2 regions of the Cupriavidus sp. L7L genome follow, and region 2 is predicted to be linked to the other one. Evidence: predicted binding sites of a transcription regulator. Region 2 holds the regulator's gene; the other holds the start of a gene.
The links. The regulator sigma-54, encoded in region 2, starts transcription at its own class of promoters, with help from an activator protein. The targets are predictions, from matches to a motif close to TGGCANGNAANCTGCTTT.
Positions count from the first base shown of each region.

Region 1: E1J61_RS13045 (GTP cyclohydrolase II) is a predicted target of sigma-54. The motif match lies at 2,085-2,102, and genes of this name have one in related genera.

Region 1 covers NZ_SMNY01000010.1:287,560-290,947, reverse strand. Annotated here, with positions in the region: gene E1J61_RS13050 (URC4/urg3 family protein) at 1-792, opposite strand, end outside; gene E1J61_RS13045 (GTP cyclohydrolase II) at 789-2,027, opposite strand; gene E1J61_RS13040 (acyltransferase) at 2,261-3,370, opposite strand.
Region 2 covers NZ_SMNY01000009.1:112,704-116,091, forward strand. Annotated here, with positions in the region: gene ptsN (PTS IIA-like nitrogen regulatory protein PtsN) at 1-49, opposite strand, end outside; gene hpf (ribosome hibernation-promoting factor, HPF/YfiA family) at 418-768, opposite strand; gene E1J61_RS08475 (RNA polymerase factor sigma-54) at 817-2,295, opposite strand; gene lptB (LPS export ABC transporter ATP-binding protein) at 2,451-3,251, opposite strand; gene lptA (lipopolysaccharide transport periplasmic protein LptA) at 3,320-3,388, opposite strand, start outside.

The sequences.
Region 1 (3,388 bases), on a different contig from region 2:
GAGCCGGTCGTTAACCGCATGCGCCTTCAGGTAGTCGAACAGGTTGCCCAGCCGCGCCGGCCGCCCGAACAGCGCCGGCGTCGCTTCCATCACCTCGCCCAGCCGGCGCAGCAGCCCGGCGCGGCCTTCGAGCCCCACCAGCGGGTTGTGCTGCGCCACCTGGAAGGCGTGGGCGATGCTGTCGGCATCGATGCGCTGCAGCCGCTCGGCATCCGCGCGCAGCGGATCGCCGGGCGCCGCGGAGAAGCCGCCGCGTGCGAACAGGTCGAAGCTGGCCACGCCCAGTCCCTCTGAACGTGTCAGCACCAGGTCGCTGGCCGGATCGCGGTAACGCCAGTCGGGGCCAGCGCCGGCGTCGAGCAGTACGCTCGGGATCACCAGGTCGATGCCGATGCGCGCGCGCTCTTCGCGGTGCTCGGGCCCGCTCAGGCCGGCGCGCTCGCACAGCACCTGCCAGCGGTCCGCGCGCTGGTCGACGCCGCCGCTCTCGAAGTGGCGCCAGCGGCTGTGGTAAGGCACCTGCAGGTCCGGATAGCGCTGCCGGATCGTGCTGGCCACGTAATCGGCGATCGCGTGGACACGGTCGGGATGCCAGGTGAACAGCTCGGACGCGCCGCCGGCCACGTGCTCGGTGACCGCCGCGCAATGCGTGCGCACCGCCTCCGCGCACAGCAGCCCGGAAGCGGGGTGCCCTTCCGGCACCGGGCTGAGCCAGCCCGCGCCCGGACGCATTTCCTCGCCTGCTCCCCGACGTTCCATGCCGTCACGATCCTCTTCGGGATACATTGTCATTCGTTCAACCCCCTGCCCTTTGCCAGGGCCAGTTCATCGGCATCCGGCGGCGTGTAGTGCGTAAAGTAGCCCGCCGCCACCTTGGCGTCGATCTCGACACGGGCATCGGCCGGGATCAGGGCTTCGGGGATCGCCACCTGCTCGACCACCTCGATGCCCTGCGCCACCAGCGCGCCATGCTTCATGTTGCTCATCGACGCCCAGCGGTCGATGCGGCGGATGCCCAGCCAGTGGAACACATCCGGCATCAGCTCCTGGAAACGCATGTCCTGCACGCCTGCCACGCATTCGGTGCGGGCAAAGTAAGTCTCGGCCCGGTCGCCGCCCGCCTGCCGCTTGCGAGCGTTATAGACCAGAAACTTGGTCACCTCGCCCAGCGCGCGGCCTTCCTTGCGGTTGTAAACCACCAGCCCGACACCGCCCTGCTGCGCCATCTCGATGCACACCTCGATGCCATGTGCCAGGTAGGGCCGGCAGGTACAGATGTCTGACCCGAACACGTCGGATCCGTTGCATTCATCGTGCACGCGGCAGGCCACTTTTGTTTCTGGCTTGCCGAGTTGACTGACGTCGCCGAAAAAGTACAGCGTCATGCCGCCGATAGGCGGCAGGAACACTTTCAGGTCGGGCCGCGTGACCAGCTCCGGGAACATGCCGCCGGTCTGCTCGAACAGGCCGCGCCGCAACGCGCTTTCCTTGATGCCGAAGCGCGCCGCCAGCCCCGGCAGGTACCAGACCGGATCGACCGCCGCCTTGGTCACGCGCACGTCGCCATTGGCATAGAGGATGCTGCCGTCGGGGGTCAGCCGGCCGGCAGCAATCGCCGAGATCAGCTCGGGCATGTTGATATGCGCGCGCGTGATGGCAATGGTCGGGCGGATGTCCACTCCCGCCGCGATGCGGTCGGCGAAGACGGAGGAAACAAGGTGGCCCCAGGGATCGAGCGAGACGATCTTTTCCGGATCGGCCCATTGCGGGTGCGGGCCGATCGACTCCGCGGGGGCGGTGTCGGTCAGGTCTGGCCGATGGTCGCGCTGCAGCGAGCCGCTGGCAACCGCCAGCGCGCGGTAGATGGCATAGGCGCCGGCGTGGGTGCCGATCACGTTGCGCTGCGCGGGATTCGCCAGGCTGGCGATCACCGGTCCGCGTTCGGCCGCGGTGGGCGCACCCCAGTGGATCGGCTCGGCCGGCTTGTCGCGGCGCGCGTGCGAAGTGAGGACGATATGGTCGGACATGGCACCCTCGGTTCCCGATGGAATCCTGACCAAATGGTCAGGTTTACGATTCCATACTAGGCAACGTTCATGCCATCGCCCAATGCCGGTTTACGCGAGTTTTGCGGTGCTCTGTATGGCGCCGTACGCAAGCGCAGCGCAGGCATGCACGCAGGGAGTGCCGGCAGCATGACACCGCCGGTGCACGCGCACCAGCAGGAGGCAGCCTGCCGCACGCGCAGGGGTTGCAAGCCTTACACGGTAGGACGGCTCGCCGAGCCGCGCGAGTCAGACAGCCATGCCCACGCCGCGCGCAGCGCTGCCAGGGGGCTTGCGCTTTCCACGTAGCGATGGAACAGCGCGCCCGCAACGTTGCTCAGCGCCCACGCAGCCGCCATGCCCAGCGCGTTCAGCACCGGCTGCCCCGGCGCAAGGTTCGACACCAGCACATTGACCAGCAGGCACACCGGGAAGTGCACCAGGAAAACCGAATAGGAAATGCGGCCAAAGAAACCCACCACATGGCCGCGCGGCCAGCGCTCCATCCAGCCGCCGCGGCGGGCCACCGCCAGCAGCAGCGCGGTGGCCAGCGCTATGGCGATACGCAGGCGGAAATCGACGATCAGCGCCGCCAGCGCCACCGCGCCGAGCACCAGCAGCGGCATCGCCGATCGGCCCGGGTTCGAGGCCCACCATGCCAGCGTGCCCATGCCATAGGCGCCGAAGAAGTACACCGCCCAGATATCCCAGGCGGCATCGCGGTTGAACCAGAACAGCGACGCGACCGCCAGCAGCGCCACCACGCCGATGCCGGCCGCGGCGCCCGCCTGCGCCTGGCGCGGCGCAAAGGCGCGCGCGGCCCACAACGCCACCAGCAGCAGGCCGAACAGCTGGAGGTCGATCGCGACGTACCAGACTCCGGCCGAGAGGGCCTCGACATCCAGCACGTTATGCAGCAGCGTAAGGTGCGCCAGGAACTGCGTCAGGTGCGCTGGCGCCGGGATCGATTCATGGATCATCCACTGCCGCGCCAGCGCGGCGCCGGCAATGCTCAGCAGCAGCGCCGCGGCGAAGGGCACCACCAGCTTCAGGTAACGGCGCCACAGCATCGCCAGCGGGTGTTCGCGGATTTCCAGCCGGCCGTGCGGCGCCAGGCTGCGCGCCGCGAGGAAGCCGCTGATCACCAGGAACACCTGGACCGCGATGCGGGCATAGTCATACAGCCAGTCCACCAGCCCCGGCGCGAGACGGTATGCGGTGTCGGACATCGGGCCGTAGAAAGCGAGATGGTGCAGCACGATCAGCTGAGAGCTGACCGCCTTGAGCGCGTCGATGCAGGGCAGGCGTGACGGACGGGGGCTCATTGTTCTTTGGAATCTGAC
Region 2 (3,388 bases):
CGTCGAGGGTGATGTTGCCGGGTGGCAGCAATTTGGCCAAACGATTCATGGGCGATGCGCAGGAGTTCAGTTAGCGGGCGGTTCCGCCGTTCCGCCGGGCAGTGTGTGGCTCAGGGGCAGCCGGTCGCCGGCAACGCCGAGGCGTCCGGCCATTATAGAGCAGCAGCCTCCCTGTGATTGTGCAGCGCAGCGCCGCCCGGTTGGCGTCCGCACCTTAACCGGGCGCGGGCAGGATGCGGCCCTGCATGTATGGCGCAGCATACACCCTGCCGCGGCCGTTGCGAACACTCCGTCTCAAACGGGTGACAGGCCCTTTGCGCAGGCGCCACAGCGCCGCAGGCGCAAAAAAGCCGCGCTACGCGCGGCTTGCCTGTTCAGTTTTGATTCAGCGGCCCTCTGCGGGGCCACCGGGCACGCTCATTGCTGCATCTGCGCTGCGGCCATCTGGTACTTGACCGCTTCGCGGTCGTGGCCTTGCACGCGGTCCTTGTAGCGCAGTACCTGACGGTCCAGCTTGTCGACTAGTGCGTCGATCGCTGCATACAGGTCTTCATGATGCGCTTCAACGAAGATGTCCTTGCCCCTGAGATGTAGATTGATTTCCGCATATTGCCGCCTGTCCTTTTCCTTGTGATTGTCGACAGAGAGCAGCACGCTAACGCCAATGACCTGATCGAAATGCCTGACGATTCGCTCCAGCTTCGTTTCCACGTACTCACGCAACGGCGGCGTGATGTCAAGGTGGTGTCCACTGATCTTGAAGTTCATAGCGCTTCTCCTTCTGAAAGAGCCTCACCAGGCAGGCGGTGGGCTCGGCTACAAAGACTTGCGGAGATTCACTGCGGGGATCTTCAGGGCTTCGCGATATTTGGCTACGGTGCGTCGTGCGACAACGAAGCCTTGCTCACCCAGCAGTTCGGCGATGCGACTGTCGGAAAGGGGATTCCTCGGGTCTTCGGCTCCTATCAGTTGCTTGATCAAGGCGCGGATGGCCGTTGATGAAGCCGCGCCACCGGTCTCGGTGGACACGTGGCTGCCGAAGAAGTACTTCAGTTCGAAAGTACCCATCGGCGTTGCCATGTATTTATTGGTCGTCACCCGGGAGATGGTTGACTCGTGTAATCCCAGTGTATCGGCAATCTCCCGCAAAACCAAGGGGCGCATGGCGATTTCGCCGTGCGTGAAAAAGTTCTTTTGACGCTCGACAATGGCCTGCGAGACACGCAGGATCGTGTCGAACCTTTGCTGGATATTCTTGATCAGCCAGCGCGCTTCCTGCAGTTTCTGCTGCAGGCCTGCGGTACCCGACTCGCCCTTGGCGCCGCGCAGGATCTGCGCGTACATGTCATTGATGCGCAGCCGCGGCATCACATCCGGATTGAGCTGCGCGATCCAGCCGCTGCCGCTCTTGCGCACGAACACATCGGGCACGACGAAGTCGGCTTCGGGGCGGCTGTATGCGTGGCCCGGGTAGGGTGCCAGCGAGCGGATCAGTTCATGCGCGGCCTTGAGTGCAGGCTCGTCTACCTGCAGCGCTTTTTTCAGGCGCGTGTAGTCGCGCACGGCCAGCAGCTCGAGGTGGTTATGCACGATGTTCAGCGCCAGCTCGCGCTGCGGATGCTGCAGCCGGCGCAATTGCAGGCCCAGGCACTCGGCCGCGTTGCGCGCGCCGACGCCCGGCGGGTCGAAGCTCTGCAGCAGCGTCAGCATCGCCTGTACTTCCTCGATCTCGAATTCGAGTTCTTCGGGCAGTTCGGCGCAGATCTCTTCGAGCGTCGCGCTCAGGTAGCCGTCGTCGTCGAGCGATTCGATCAGGAAGATGGCCAGGCCCTTGTCGCGCACCGAGATCTTCAGCGGCGTGAGCTGTTCCATCAGGTATTCGCGCAGCGTGGGCTCGGCCTCACGCAGCTGCATCGGCGTCTTCTCGTCTTCGTCGCCTTGCGGGCGGCGCGCGAAATCGTCGAGGCTCCAGTCGCCGCCATAGTCGTCGCCGCTGTTGCTGTCGCCGTAGCTGTCGTCATCGCCCGCGCCCTCGGCGCGCGCCTCGCCGTTGCCTTGCGGTTCGGCCGGTGCCGGCGCGGGCGCGCTCTGCAGGTTGACCGAGCCATCGGCGGCCACGCGCAGCGGGCTTTCGATCCAGTCGTTCTCGCGTTCGAGCAGGGGGTTTTCCGTGAGCGCCTGTTCGACTTCCTGCTGCAATTCCAGCGTCGAAAGCTGCAACAGCCTGATCGACTGCTGCAGTTGCGGCGTCAGTGCCAGGTGCTGGGAGAGGCGGAGCTGTAGCGACGGTTTCATGCGACCTATTTTATGCGCATCTTTCCGTTGTTGGAACGGAAATTGCTATCGATGTCGCGGCTTGATCGACGCCGGCAGTGGGCTGTCCCACATGCAGATGATGGGGGTGAAACCAGGCAGAATCAATGGCCTGCCGCCGCGGGCAGGCCAGTACATCACATGCGGAAGTTTTCGCCCAGGTAGACGCGCCGCACCGATTCGTTGGCGATGATCTCTTCGGGCCGCCCGGCGGCAAGCACGGTGCCTTCGCTGATGATGTACGCGTGGTCGCAGATGCCAAGCGTCTCGCGCACGTTGTGGTCGGTGATCAGCACGCCGATGTTGCGCGCCTTCAGGAAGCTGACGATGCGCTGGATCTCGCCCACTGCGATCGGGTCCACGCCGGCGAACGGTTCATCCAGCAGGATGAAGCGCGGCGACGATGCCAGCGCGCGCGCGATTTCCACGCGGCGGCGTTCGCCGCCCGACAGCGACAGCGCCGGGTTGTTGCGCAGGTGCGCGATCTGCAGGTCGTCGAGCAGCGCGTCGAGCCTGCGGTCGATCTCGGCCCTGGCCAGCGGCTTGCCGTTTTCCACCTGCAGCTCGAGCACGGCGCGGATGTTTTCCTCGACGTTGAGCTTGCGGAAGACCGATGCTTCCTGCGGCAGGTAGGACAGGCCCATGCGCGCGCGTTCGTGGATCGGCAGGCCGCTGATGTGGTCGCCGTCGAGCACGATATCGCCCTCGTCCAGGTTCACCAGCCCCACGATCATGTAGAACGAGGTGGTCTTGCCCGCGCCGTTGGGGCCGAGCAGGCCAACCACTTCGCCGCTCTTCACGTCCAGCGAGACATCCTTGACCACCGTGCGCGAGCCATAGCGCTTCTTCAGGTGGCGCACGACCAGCGTGCTGCCGCCTTCGAGGACGGCCGTGGCTTGGACGGAAGGCTTTTCGGCGATGGTGGCGGTATCGGTCATTGGCAGTCTGGCGTTCAGCGTTTCAGGCGGGGAGGCGGTCCTTGCAAGGCATCGGTCCCCGCGAGGCGTCAGGGTTTGTTGGCGGGCGCGGGCGCCGGCTTCAGGTCCAGCGGCGAGCCGCTGCCCGAACCCTGCGC